Regions from separate parts of the Kitasatospora sp. NPDC038210 genome, predicted to be linked through region 1. Evidence: riboswitches for the same ligand, from Rfam matches in the RefSeq annotation. Region 1 holds a riboswitch; the other holds the start of a gene.

What was found. Region 1 has a riboswitch for cobalamin ahead of nicT (Nickel transporter NicT). Riboswitches for the same ligand answer to the same signal wherever they lie in the genome.
Region 2: it holds a riboswitch for cobalamin, as region 1 does, so the genes downstream of both, ACZ7KX_RS15165 (ribonucleoside-diphosphate reductase subunit alpha) here and nicT (Nickel transporter NicT) in region 1, are expected to answer to the same signal.

The regions. Positions count from the first base shown of each region.
Region 1 covers NZ_JBVJYK010000014.1:36,989-44,041, reverse strand. The annotation lists gene ACZ7KX_RS26760 (AAA family ATPase) at 1-420, shown strand, start outside; gene ACZ7KX_RS26755 (hypothetical protein) at 470-2,164, opposite strand; gene ACZ7KX_RS26750 (ArsR/SmtB family transcription factor) at 2,219-2,602, opposite strand; cobalamin riboswitch at 2,685-2,900, shown strand; gene nicT (Nickel transporter NicT) at 2,933-4,048, shown strand; gene ACZ7KX_RS26740 (EamA family transporter) at 4,258-5,112, opposite strand; gene ACZ7KX_RS26735 (helix-turn-helix domain-containing protein) at 5,313-5,885, shown strand; gene ACZ7KX_RS26730 (type B 50S ribosomal protein L31) at 6,009-6,257, opposite strand; gene rpmG (50S ribosomal protein L33) at 6,334-6,498, opposite strand; gene rpmB (50S ribosomal protein L28) at 6,638-6,874, shown strand; gene rpsN (30S ribosomal protein S14) at 6,874-7,053, shown strand, end outside.
Region 2 covers NZ_JBVJYK010000006.1:249,080-256,132, forward strand. The annotation lists gene ACZ7KX_RS15150 (glycosyltransferase family 2 protein) at 1-76, shown strand, start outside; gene ACZ7KX_RS15155 (glycoside hydrolase family 26 protein) at 82-1,191, shown strand; gene ACZ7KX_RS15160 (glycosyltransferase family 39 protein) at 1,188-3,068, shown strand; cobalamin riboswitch at 3,142-3,273, shown strand; gene ACZ7KX_RS15165 (ribonucleoside-diphosphate reductase subunit alpha) at 3,465-5,864, shown strand; gene ACZ7KX_RS15170 (ribonucleotide-diphosphate reductase subunit beta) at 5,885-6,880, shown strand; gene ACZ7KX_RS15175 (hypothetical protein) at 6,962-7,053, shown strand, end outside.

The DNA.
Region 1 (7,053 bases):
GGCGAGGCGGTGGAGCGGTTCACGCTGGCGCTGGCGGAGAACCGGGGCGACGACCACGGTGAGATCGTCCAGAGCTACAACCTGGCGCAGGCGCTGATCGCCGACGGCCGGGCGGAGGAGGCGCTGACCGTGCTGGACGGTGCCGTCGCACGGGCCGCGGACACCGACGACCGCGACATGCTGATGAAGCTGCCGCTGGTCCGGGCCCGGGCCCACCGCGCGCTCGGGGAGCTGCGTCTCGCCGCCGTCCACGCCGGTGACTGCGCCCGGCAGGCCGAGCAGCGCAAGCAATACGCCAAGGAGGCGCAGGCGCACACCCTGCTCGTCGGCCTCGCGGCGGAGCTGGGCGACGAGGAGCTGGCGGAGCGCAGCCGTGAGCGGCTGCGGGAGCTGCGGGCACGGGACGGCCGGGAGGGCTAGGGCAGGGGCGGTCGGGACTCGGTGCCCGGGGCCGGAGCGGTCGGGGCGGCTAGGAGGGGGAGGGCCGGGGCGGCTCGGTGGTGAACGAGACCCGGGTGCGGTGTTCGCCGGTGCGGACGGTGAGCCCGTGCTCGGGGAGGCCGGCCGGGTCGCCGCCGTCGGCGAGCCAGCAGGCCACGGCGGAGCCGAGCAGCAGCGGGTCGAGGCGGGGCTCGGGGCTGCCCCAGTCCGGTTCGGCGCGGGCTTCGAGGAGCAGCCCGGTGCGCAGCCGGAGCAGGTGGCGGGCCGGGCCGAGGGCGGCCACCGCGACGGCGAGGCCGGGGAGTTCGGCGACGGTGTCGGCGAGCCAGCGGGTGGCGGGGCGCTCGGCGCGGACCTCGGTGCGGGCCAGCACCTCGGCGGTGTAGCGCAGGGCGTCGCCTGGGTGCTCGTCGGTGAGTGCGTGGAAGCCGCGCGGGGTGTGGTCGGCCGGGTCGAAGGGGTAGCGCCGCAGTCCGACCTCGGTGCCCTCGCTCTCGCCCTCGACGTCGTACGCGGTGGGCGCGTCGGTGGTGCCGGGGCGCGGGACGGGCCCGGGGTAGGGCGGCAGGAGCGGTTCGTCCCCCGGTTCGTCCAGCTGTTCCAGGAAGGAGTAGAGCAGCGGGCGCAGCAGTTCGGCGGAGCGGCCGCGGCGGCTCAGCGAGCGGTCGGTGAGCGGGCGCAGGGCGGCCGGGTCCCGCTTGCCCAGGGCCAGTTCGAGCTGGGCGGCGAGGTCGCCGTCGGGGTCGAGCACGGGCGCGGCCTGTCCGAAGGCGTAGCCGGGGGAGCGCGGGTCGAGTTCGGCGGCGCCGGTGGCGACCAGCACGGTGGGCCGCTCCAGGGCGGCGCCGTAGACGGAGACCGAGCCGTGGTCGCCGATCAGGCAGTCGGCGGCGACCAGGGCGGCCTGCCAGCCCTGGTGCGGCGGGATCAGGCGCAGGCCCATCCGGCGGGCGGCGTCGAGCAGGGCCTCGGGGTCGTGGCGGCTCCAGATGTTGGGGTGCAGGACGACGGCGACGGCGTACTCGTCGGCGGGCAGCCGGCGGACCAGGCGCTGGGGCAGGTCGGGGCGGCGGCCGAATAACGAGTGCTCGCTCCACGTGGAGTTGACGACGACGAGCCGCCGGCCGTCGACGGCGCCGAGCGCGGCGCGGTAGGCGTCGCGGGAGCGCAGGCTGCGCAGCATCCGGTCGAAGCAGGGGTCGCCGACCACCCGGGCGACGTCCAGTGCCTCGGGGCAGGAGACCCGCAGGCGGTCCAGCTGCTCGGGGTGGGAGAGGCCGAGGACGTCCACGAACACCCGCCCGCGGTGGGTGAGTTCCTTGCGGGAGAGGCCGGCGGCGCTGACCGTGTCGCCGGTGGACTCGGTGACCAGGCGGTTGTAGCCGGCGCCGTGCGGGAGCACGACGAGCCGGGCGTCCAGGCGGTGCATGGAGGAGTGCACGGCGCAGGAGACGGCCAGGTCGAAGCGGTGCCGGACGGCGTCCTCCCAGTCCAGCAGGGTGAAGCCGGGCAAGCCGTGCAGGTACTCGTCCAGGGCGCGATCGGCGAAGGCGGAGCCGGGGTTGACGGTGAAGTACCGCTCGACCCCGTCCGGGTGCAGCAGGGTGAGGACGTCCAGGACCCGGGTGGCGGAGGTGAGGGTGCGGGCGACCGCCAGCACGCGGGCCTTGACCGGTCGGGTGTTCCAGCGGTCGGCGGGCCAGGCGTGGGGGTGGGACGGCACGCCATGATCGTACTCACCCGGGGTGCCGGTGCGGCCGCGTTTCCCGAGTGTCGGTCAGCCGGCCGCGGCGGTGGGCTCGTGGTGCTCGGCGGCGACGCACTCGTCGAGGAGGGGGCGCATGTCCTGGTCGACGAGCCGGTAGCGCACGACTCGTCCGTCCTTGTCGCCGGTGACCACGCCGGCCGTGCGGAGCAGCCGCAGGGCCTGGGAGACGGCGGGGTCGCGCATGCCGGTGGCGACCGCGAGGTCGGTGACGGCGAGCGGGCCCGCCCGGTGGAGGGCGAGCAGCAGGGCGAGCCGTCCGGGGTCGGCGAGCAGCGAGAACCGCTCGGCCCAGGACCGGACGTGCGCGGCGTCACCGATCGCGGCGATGGCCTCGCAGACCCGGTGTCCGTCGATGGTGCGGTGGCCCGCGCGGTCGGCCGGTACGAGATGCATGCGGACATTCTTGCAGGCGGGCGGCTGTGATCCTGGACACCTGCGCAGGTGCGCAGCCTTGCATGGGTCGGGGCCGGGCCCCTACCGTGTAGCCCGCCGTGGTGCTCGGGAAGACCGGTGACGGACCCTCAGGGGTCCGGAGTCCGGAGCGGCCCTCGCCACTGTGATCGGGCCGTTCCCCCGTCCGCGGGGGAGCGCCGTCCGTACCCACGACGTCACTGGGCGCCTCGCGCACCCGGGAAGGCGGGTACGGGCGTGTCCCGTAAGCCAGGAGACCGGCCGCGGCATCTCACGAAGTGATTCCACGAGGTGCTGGAGCGTGATCCGCAGATGACCCTGCCCGAAACCGCCGCCGCGGAGGCCGCAGCGGCTCCCTCCGTACTGCCCACCTTCCGGTGGCGGCGCGAGGACACCGTCCGCACGGCCGGGCTGATGGGCGTGATCCTGGCCATGCACGTGGTGGCCTTCGGGACGCTCATTTTTCTGGTGGCACCCGAGCGGTACGCGGTCGGTACCCAGGTCTTCGGGGTGGGCCTGGGTATCACCGCGTACACCCTCGGGATGCGGCACGCCTTCGACGCCGACCACATCGCGGTGATCGACAACACCACCCGCAAGCTGATGGCGGACGGCAAGCGGCCGGTCTCGGTGGGCTTCTGGTTCGCCCTCGGGCACTCCTCGATGGTGGTCATCATGGCCGCCCTGGTGGCGGGCGGCGCGCAGCTGGCGAACACGCTGATGGACGACGAGTCGACCACCCACAAGTGGCTCGGGGTGGTCGGGACGACGGCCTCCGGCGCGTTCCTGTACCTGATCGGGGCGCTCAACCTGGCGGCGCTGCTCGGGATCCTCAAGGTGTTCCGGGCGATGCGCGCCGGGCAGTACGACGAGGCGGAGCTGGAGGCGCACCTCGACTCGCGCGGCTTCATGGCCCGGGTGCTGAACCGGGCCACCCGGTCGATCACCCGGCCGGGGCAGATGTTCCCGGTCGGCATGGTGCTGGGCCTGGGCTTCGACACCGCGACCGAGGTCACCCTGATGGTGATGGCCGGCTCGGGTGCGGCCGCCGGACTGCCCTGGTACGCGATCGTCTGCCTGCCGCTGCTGTTCGCGGCCGGGATGAGCCTGTTCGACACCCTGGACGGGACGTTCATGAACTTCGCGTACCAGTGGGCCTTCGCCAACCCGGTGCGCAAGGTGTACTACAACCTGACCATCACCGGGCTGTCGATCGCGGTGGCCTTCATCATCGGCACCATCGAGCTGGTCGGTGTGCTGCACGAGAAGTTCGACCTCACCGACCCGGTGAGCGGCTGGATCGCGGACATCTCGCTGGACAACGTCGGCTACGCGATCGCCGGGCTGTTCGTGGTGGTCTGGGCGCTGGCGATCGGGTACTGGAAGCTCGCCCGGGTCGAGAAGCGCTGGGCGCCCGAGGGCTCGTGACGGGTCCGAGCCCGGGGGCATGAGCGCGGCTCATGACGTCGGGCATGAGCGCGGCTCATGGGGTCGGGCATGAGCGCGGCTCATGGGGTCCCATGAGGTCGGCTCATGGCGGCCGGGGGCATGAGGTCGACTCATGGCGTCGGGGCATGAGCGCGGCTCATCCCACTGCCCCATGAGCGCGGCTCATGGGGCAGCGTCATGAGCACCTCTCATGCGGCCGCGAGCAGCAGCGTTCCCGCGACGGCGAGCCCGGCGCCGACCACCTGGACCGGGCGCAGCCGCTCCTTGAACACCCCGCGTGCCATCAGCGCGGTGACCACGGGGTAGAGCGAGGAGAGGACGGCGGCCACGGTGGCCGAGCCGCGGTGCGAGGCCATCGCGAAGACGGCGTTGGCGACGACGTCGGCGAGCCCGACCGCGGTGAGCAGCGGCAGCCGGGCCCGCAGTCCCGGCAGCAGGCCGGCCGCATCCCCGGAGCGGCGCAGGCCGGCCACCAGGACGGTGCCGCCGACGGCGACGTTGCACAGCCGTTGGACGCACAGCACCAGCAGCAGGCCGCCGTCCGCCGAGGCGTGCGCGATCAGGGCCATCACCGTGCCGAAGCCGAGGGCCGCACCCAGGGTGAGCAGCAGGGTGCTGCGGGCGGCGGCCCGGCCGCCGCGCTCGGGCCCGGAGGCGAGCACCACGCCGGCCACCGCGACGGCGATCCCGGCGATCCGGCCGGGGCCCGGGCGGTCGCCGAGGGCCAGGCCGACGCCGACGGGCACCAGGACGGCGACGGTGGTCAGCGGCGAGACCACGCCCATCGGGCCGAGGGCGAGCGCGCGGTAGAAGGCGAGGACCGCGAACGGGCCGATCACCCCGGCGGCGACCGCGTACCAGAGGGCGGGGGAGGCGTCGGCCCAGCTGCCGGTGGCGAGGACGGCGGCCAGCAGTACGGCGGCGGCCGCCGCCTGGGAGGCGACCACCACGGCGAGCGCGGGCAGCCGCCGGGCGAGTGCGCCGCCGCCGAAGTCGGCGACGCCCCAGAGCAGGCTGGCGGAGAGCGCGAGCAGGGCGGTCACGGGCGGGCCCCGGGCCGCAGGAGGTTGCCCGGGATGGTGGGTCCGCCGGGCGCGGAGGGACTCAAGGACAGCACAATGCACTCCGAAGTACAGTCGGGTGGACTCGTTGCCGAGGTTTGGCAGCGTAGTGCAACAAACTGAACTTGCCGAACACTATTTCGCACTGTCACGACCAGTGGACACACCGGAGGACTGACCGCGTGCCGGACCCCGACCTCGTCTCCCGGGCCCTCGCCCGGAACCTCAAGCGGCTGCGCACCGAGCGCGGTCACACCCTGGACGCCCTCGCCGCCCGCTCCGGGGTGAGCCGCGGCATGATCGTGCAGATCGAGCAGGGCCGTACCAACCCGAGCGTGGCCACCGTCGTCCGGCTCGGCGACGCGCTGGGCGTCTCGGTCGCCACGATGCTCGACTACGAGAAGGGGCCGGACGTCCGGATCGTGCCGGCCGACCAGGCCGTGCCGCTGTGGGCCGGGCCGTCCGGCGGCACCGGCACCCTGCTGCACGGGATCGAGGCGCCCGGCCCGCTGGAGCTGTGGAGCTGGCGGATGGAGCCGGGCGAGGAGTACTCCTCGGAGCCGCACCCGGCCGGGACGGTGGAGATCGTCCGGGTCGACGAGGGCGAGCTGACCCTGGTGCACGACGAGCGCGAGCACCCGGTGCCGGTCGGCGGCACGGTCTCCTTCGACGCCTCGTACCCGCACGTCTACCGCAATGCGGGAGAGCGGACGCTGGCGCTGACCATGGTGGTCTCGGTGCCGCCACCGCGCTGATCCCCGGCGCCGCCCCGGTCGCGGCCCCCTGCTTCGCATGCCGCAACGGCGCCTCCCCGTCCGGGAGGCGCCGTTGCGGCGTTCTCGGTGCCGGTCGCCCTGGGTGCCGGCCGCCGGTCGCCGTCAGTGCCGGTCGCCGTACCGCCGGCGGAAGCGCTCGACCCGCCCCGCGGTGACGAGCACGCGGGACTGGCCGGTGTGGAAGGGGTGGCTCGCAGAGGAGATCTCGACGTCGATCACCGGGTGGGTGTTGCCGTCCTCCCGGACGACGGTGCGGTCGCCGGTGACCGTCGACCGGGTCAGGAAGGCGAGGCCGCCGACCTTGTCGCGGAAGACGACCGGGCGGTAGGCGGGGTGGATTCCGGGCTTCATGGCGGGGTTCCTCTCGGGGGTCGGTCGGTCGGCCGGTCGGGTACGGGTGCGGGTTCAGGTTCGGGTGCGGGGGTGCTCAGCGCTCCTCGCGGAAGTCGACGTGCCGGCCCGCGACCGGGTCGTACTTGCGCAGGACCATCCGGTCCGGGTCGTTGCGGCGGTTCTTGCGGCTCACGTACGTGAAGCCGGTGCCGGCGGCGGAACGGAGCTTGATGACGGGACGCAGTTCGCTGCGGGCCACGGGGTGTCCTCCTGGGGTCGTGGTGCGGGTGTCCGGGGTGCCGGGCCGAAACCGTACACAGAAATGGATGTCATTTTCATCTGGTGTAACGTGAGCTCCGTCCTGCCCATTCCCGAGCGCCAGGGAGCAAGGAGCACCCATGTCTGCCCACTGCCGACTCACCGGCCGCCGACCCGGCTTCGGCAACGCGATCTCGCACTCGCACCGCCGCACCCCCCGCCGCTTCGACCCCAACATCCAGCGCAAGCGCTACTGGCTGCCCAGCGAGGGCCGGTACGTCCGGCTCGTGCTGAGCGCCAAGGGCATCCGCACCGTCGACGCGATCGGCATCGAGGCCGCCGTCGCCCGCATCCGGGCCCGGGGGGAGAAGGTCTGATGGCCAAGCAGAGCAAGATCGCCAAGAACGGACGGCGACGCGCCGTCGTCGCCCGCTACGCAGAGCGCCGGGCCGAACTGAAGCGGATCATCGCCCGGCCCGGCACCGACCCCGCCGAGCGTGCCGCCGCGCAGACCGAACTCGCCCGCCAGCCGCGCGACGCCAGTGCCACCCGGATC
Region 2 (7,053 bases), on a different contig from region 1:
CCTCGCCTCCGGCCTGTTCTACGCCACCATCGTGGGCCGGGTCCTCGTCCAGCCGCGCCCCACGGAAGCAGTGTGATCGCCATGACCGCACACCCCCGGCGGGCCGGTCGGCTCCGGCGCCGGCTGGCGCTCCCGGTGCTGACGGCCGGCCTGCTGTTCCTCACCGCCTGCGGCCCGGAGGACCCGGGCTTCGCGATGCAGAAGGGCTTCGCCCCGCCCGCCCCGGCCGCCACCACCGCCCCGGGCCAGGCGGCCGGCGGCGCCGCGGCCGCGGCCGGTGCCGCCTCCGCCCCCACCGGGGCCGCCAATCCCAAGGCCCTGCCGGCCGGCGTCCCGTACGACGTCACGCCGCTGCTCAAGCCCGGCCTCAAGTACCTCGGCGCCGCCCTGCCCGACGTCCCCGCCTCGATGGACGCGCTGGGCCCCTACAGCGCCACGATCGGCAAGCAGCCCAACGTCCTGGAGTACTACGCCCACTGGAAGGGCGGCTTCGACACCGCCGGCGTGCGGCGGATCTACGAGGCCGGGGCGCTGCCCTACATGGCCTGGGAGCCGTACGACCACTCGCTCGCCTCGATCGCGGCCGGGGACACCGACGACTACGTGCGCGGCGTCGCCAAGGCCGTCGCCAAGCTCAACCTGCCGATCGCCGTCAGCATCGCCCACGAGATGAACGGCGACTGGTACCCGTGGGGCCGCCAGGCCTCAAGCCCGGCGGACTTCGTCGCGGCCTGGCGCCACGTCCACGACATCTTCGACCAGGCCGGCGCGACCAACGTGATCTGGGTGTGGAGCCCCAACATCACCGACCCCGCGCCCAACACCCGCCTGGCGCCGTACTACCCCGGCGACACCTACGTCGACTGGGCCGGCATGACCGGCTACTTCACCAAGAGCGGGCCGAAGACCTTCGAGACCCTGTACGGGCCGACCATGGCCGAGATCCGCACCTTCTCCAAGAAGCCCTTCTTCATCAGCGAGACCGCCTCCGAGCAGGGCAAGCGCCAACGCGCCGACATCGACCAGCTGTTCTCCGGGCTGGAGGCGCACGACGACATCGTCGGCTTCGTCTGGTTCAACATCGTCAAGCGGGCGGACTGGCGGGTCGAGGCGGTCCCGGACACCCTCGCCGCCTTCAAGCAGCGCGTGTCCGACCCCCGCTACGGCTTCGACATCCGGAACCCCCGATGAGCACTGACTCCGACTTCAACCCGTTCGCCCCCATCCCGCGCCGCCGCGCGCCGAAGGGCGACGCACCGCCCGGCGGCGCCGTGCCCGACGGGCCCGCGCCCCACGGCAGCCGGCACGGCGGAAGCGAGCACGACGGCAGCACGCCCGATGGGCCCGCGCCCGACCGCGCCACGCCCGAGCGCACCGAGCCCGCCGGCACCGCGACCGGCCGCGCCGCCCGTCGCCGGGCCGCGGCGTCGGAGCCGACCGTCCCCGGGCCCCGCACGGACACCGCCGCGCCGACCGCAGCACCGGCCACCGCGGCGACCGCGACCGCCGTGGCCAACCCCGACGGCATCGAGCTGGCCCCGTACACCATCCCGCAGGTCCCCGCGATCGGCTGGGACCCGGGCACCAGCCCGCGCCGCCGCTGGATCGCCCGCGGCCTGCTCGGCGCCGTCCTGGCCGTCCAGGCCGCGCTCTCGCTGCGCCTGCTCGCCGCCGCGCACCCCGACGAGGCCGCCGCCATGGTCGCCGGCCGCCAGCAGCTCGCCCACCTGATGCACGGCACCCCGGTCACCACCGACCTGGTCGACCGGATCAACGGCTCGCCCTGGCTCTACCCGCCGCTGGCGGGCGCGGCCGCCGACGCCAACGGCATCTGGGGCACCCGGCTGCTCAGCCTCGGCTTCGCGCTGGTCACCACGGTGCTGCTGTACTCGCTGACCCGCCGGCTGTTCAACGAGCGGGTCGCGATCTGCGCGATAGCCGTCTACGCCGTCCTGCAGTCCACCGTGGTGGTCGGCTTCTACGCCGCCCCCGAGTCCCTCGCCGTGCTGCTGGTCGCCCTCGCGGCCTGGGCCACGGTGTTCACCTCACGGCGACATCCGGCGCTGGTCCTGACCGCCGCCCCGGCCGCCGCACTCGCCTGCGCCGTCGCGTACTCCGCGGCCTTCGCCGTGCCCGCCCTGGTCGGCCTCGCGCTGGCCACCGCCCGTCCGCACCGCCGGTTCGGCCCGGCCGCCCTGCGCGCCCTGCTGCTGGCCGCCGGCACCGTCGTCCTGCTGCTGCCGTACGGCACGCTGGGCGAGATCGCCGGGTGGTCGCCCTCGCACGGCACCGCCCCCGGCTCGGCCGAAGCCGTCCTGCTCTCCACCGCCCAGTGGAGCGGCCTGTTCACCGTCCTCGCGGTGGCCGGCACGATCGCCTACGCGCGCCGCGAGCAGATGAACGAGCACGACGCGCCCGAGAAGGAGGCCGTTCCCACCTCGCGCGGCCACCGCGCCCTGCTCGGCACCGTGCTGACCGCCACCGCCCTGGCCGTCCCGGCCGCGCACGTGTGGACCGGCACCTCCGGGGCGCTGTTCCGCCACCTCGCCTACGGCATGCTGCTGGCCGCCCCGCTCGCCGGGGTGGGCCTGACCCGGCTGGTCGGCGCCCACTTCCGCCACCCCCAGCTCGGCATCCTGGTCTGGGTCGCGCTGCTCGCCCTCGGCCTGGAGCAGTCCGCCCTGCGGTACCAGAACGGACCCGACTCCGGCCGCCTGCTGGCCGTCCTGCGGTCCCACGCGGTGCCCCAGGGGCGCTACCTCACCGAGGTCGACGGACTCGCCGAGTACTACCTCGGCGCGGTCAGCAGGCCCGAGCAGTGGGTCTCCGCGCGCACCGGCACGGAGTACCGCGACGCGGCCGGCGTGCAGCACCACGGGGACGACGGGAGCGTCGCCGCGATCCGCGACGGCTGGTTCACGATGGTCGTCCTCGACAGCACCGCGCCGCGCGCCACCGACCGCGCCCTGAGCGCCGCGCTGGCGGCCGGCGGGCAGTACCGACTGGTGGCGCAATTCACTTCGCCGACCGGCGATTCGAGCACGTACAAGGTCTATCTCAAGCACTGACCGGCCGACGGGCCCGCCCACGCGGGTGACACGACAGGCACAACATATGGTGCCGCCGCAGAGCAGCGGCACTACATGTATGCTCGCTTCTGCTGTCGATGCAGGGGAACCCGGTGCGAATCCGGGACTGCCCCGCAGCGGTGTGCGGGCGGCTGGAGCAGCTGTCCCCGCGAGTCCGAGTACCTGCCGGCGGCGTGCGCCACGGCCCTCCCGCAGAGGCCGCGCCAGCACCAAGCACCACCCCTCCGGGCCTCGCGGGCGGGCCGGGGAGACACCGTCGCGCGACGCCGTTTGCGTTCGTGCCGTGCTCCCCTGCCCCGACCGGCCCGAGGCTCCGATCACCGCCGCCGATCGCCGCCAGGAGAGAGCGCCTTGACCACCGCTGCCTCAGCCACCCTGCCCGCCCAGGGCTCCGGTACCGCCTTCATCGACCCGAAGGTCTCCGACCCCGGCGGCGCCCTGCTGCGGCTGCTCACCGACCGCAGTGTCGACCTCCCCGAGGTCGACCCCGGCCATGTCGCGGCCGCCGCGCTGCGCGGCCGCCACGCCGGCTCGGACTTCGCCGAGCTGCGCGGGCTGGCCGTGGACGCCGCCGCGTCGATGATCGCCGAGGACCCCCAGTACTCGAAGCTCGCCGCCCGCCTGCTCGCGCTGGAGATCGTCGACGAGGCGAACAGCCAGGGCGCCACGTCCTTCTCCGCCTCGATCGCCGTCGGCCACGCCGAGGGCCTGATCGGCGACACCACCGCGGACTTCGTCGCCAAGCACGCCGCCGCGCTGGACGCCCTGATCGACGCCGCGGGCGACGACCGCTTCGAGTACTTCGGCCTGCGCACCGTGCAGTCCCGCTACCTGCTGCGCCACCCGATCACCCGCAAGGTGGTCGAGACCCCGCAGCACTTCCTGCTCCGCGTCGCCTGTGGCCTGGCGGTCGGCGACAACGAGCAGTCGGTGCGCGAGGTGGCCGAGCTGTACGGCCTGATGAGCCGCCTGGAGTACCTCACCTCCTCGCCGACGCTCTTCAACTCCGGCACCCGCCACCCGCAGATGTCGAGCTGCTACCTGCTCGACTCCCCGCTGGACAACCTGGACTCGATCTACAACCGCTACGCGCAGATCGCCCGCCTGTCCAAGCACGCCGGCGGCATCGGCCTGTCCTACTCGCGCATCCGCTCGCGCGGCAGCCTGATCCGCGGCACCAACGGCAAGTCCAACGGCATCGTGCCGTTCCTGCGCACCCTCGACTCCTCGGTCGCCGCCGTCAACCAGGGCGGCCGCCGCAAGGGCGCCGCGTGCGTCTACCTGGAGACCTGGCACGCCGACATCGAGGAGTTCCTGGAGCTCCGCGACAACACCGGCGAGGAAGCCCGCCGCACCCACAACCTCAACCTGGCGCACTGGATCCCGGACGAGTTCATGCGCCGGGTCAACGCCAACGCGGACTGGTCGCTGTTCTCCCCGGCCGACGTGCCCGAGCTGGTCGACCTGTGGGGCGAGGAGTTCGACGAGGCCTACCGCAAGGCCGAGCAGGCCGGCAAGGCCGTCCGCACCATCCCGGCGCAGACCCTCTACGCCCGCATGATGCGCACCCTGGCGCAGACCGGCAACGGCTGGATGACCTTCAAGGACGCCTCCAACCGCGCCGCCAACCAGACCGCGCTGCCGGGCCGCACGGTGCACTCCTCCAACCTGTGCACCGAGATCCTGGAGGTCACGGACGACTCCGAGACCGCCGTCTGCAACCTGGGTTCGGTCAACCTCGGTGCGCACGTGGCCGTCGGCGCCTCCGCGGACGACCTGCTCGGCGCGATGGACTGGGAGCGCCTCGACGCCACCGTCCGCACCGCCGTCACCTTCCTCGACCGCGTGGTGGACATCAACTTCTACCCGACCACCGAGGCCGGGACGTCCAACTCCCGCTGGCGCCCGGTCGGCCTCGGCGTGATGGGCCTCCAGGACGTCTTCTTCAAGCTGCGGATCGACTTCGACTCCGCGCAGGCCGCGCGGCTGTCCACGCTCATCGCCGAGCGCATCATGCTCACCGCGTACGAGCGCTCCGCCGACCTGGCCGAGCAGCTGGGCCGCCACGAGGCGTACGGCGAGACCCGCGCCGCCCGCGGCGAGCTGCACATCGACCACTTCCCGACGGCCGCCCCGCAGTGGGCCGACCGGTGGAGCGCGCTGCGCGCCCGGATCGCCGAGACCGGCCTGCGCAACTCGCTGCTGCTGGCCATCGCGCCGACCGCGACCATCGCGTCCATCGCCGGCGTGTACGAGTGCATCGAGCCGCAGGTGTCCAACCTGTTCAAGCGCGAGACGCTCAGCGGCGAGTTCCTTCAGGTCAACCCGTACCTGGTGCGCGAGCTCAAGGAGCTCGGCGTCTGGGACCAGCAGACCCGCGACTCGCTGCGCGACGCCAACGGCTCCGTCCAGGAGCTGAACTGGCTGCCGGCCGAGGTCCGCTCGCTCTACCGGACGGCCTGGGAGCTGCCGCAGCGCGCGCTGATCGACCTGGCCGCGGCCCGCATGCCGTACCTGGACCAGAGCCAGTCGCTGAACCTGTTCATGGCGGCGCCGACCATCGGCAAGCTGAGCTCGATGTACGCCTACGCGTGGAAGGTGGGTCTGAAGACCACCTACTACCTGCGCTCGCGCCCCGCGACCCGCATCGCCCAGGCCGCCTCCGGTGCCGCCCGCAGCGCCGTGCCGGTCCCCGCCCCCACCATGACCCAGGCCGAGCAGGACGCCATCGCCTGCTCCCTGGAGAACCCCGAGTCCTGCGAGGCCTGCCAGTGAGCACCCCCGACGACCGCAAGATGCTGCTCGACCCCGGCTTCGAGCTGACCCTGCGCCCGATGCGCTACCCGTCGTTCTACGACCGGTACCGGGACGCGATCAAGAACACCTGGACCGTGGAGGAGGTGGACCTGCACTCCGACGTCGCCGACCTCGCCAAGCTGAGCGAGGGCGAGCGGCACATGATCGGCCGGCTGGTCGCCTTCTTCGCGACCGGTGACTCGATCGTCGCGAACAACGTGGTGCTGAGCCTCTACAAGCACATCAACTCCCCGGAGGCGCGCCTGTACCTGTCGCGCCAGCTGTTCGAGGAGGCCGTGCACGTCCAGTTCTACCTGACGCTGCTGGACACCTACCTTCCGGACCCGGAGGACCGCAACGCGGCCTTCGCCGCGGTGGAGAACATCCCCTCCATCCACCAGAAGGCGCAGTTCTGCTTCAAGTACATGAACGCGGTCGACCACATCGACTCGCTGCAGACGAAGGAGGACAGGCGGGCGTTCCTGCTCAACCTGATCTGCTTCGCGGCGTGCGTCGAGGGCCTGTTCTTCTACGGCGCGTTCGCGTACGTGTACTGGTTCCGGTCGCGCGGCCTGCTGCACGGCCTGGCCACGGGTACCAACTGGGTGTTCCGCGACGAGTCCATGCACATGGACTTCGCGTTCTCGGTGGTGGACACCGTCCGCGAGGAGGAGCCCGACCTCTTCGACGACGAGATGGCCAAGCAGGTCACGGAGATGCTGGAGGAGGCCGTCGAGGCCGAGCTCCAGTTCGCCCAGGACCTGTGCGGTGAGGGCCTGCCGGGCATGAACACCGCCTCGATGCGGGAGTACCTGCAGGCGGTGGCCGACCAGCGCCTGGCGCGTCTGGGTCTGCCGATCCGGTACGGGTCGACCAACCCGTTCGGCTTCATGGAGCTGCAGAACGTCCAGGAGCTGACCAACTTCTTCGAGCGGCGCGTCTCGGCGTACCAGGTCGCGGTCGAGGGTTCGGTCTCCTTCGACGACGATTTCTAAGTCGACAACGTTCGACGAACAGCGGAGCCGCCGTCATGGCGGCTCCGCTGTCGGTTCTCAGGGTTCGGGGGATACCCAGGCATGTCCAAGCTCCAACAGCGTGTGATCAACGGCCCGTTCGGGCCGATACAGGTCAGTCATGACCGCTGGCCGTCCGTCGTGGCCCGGGTGCA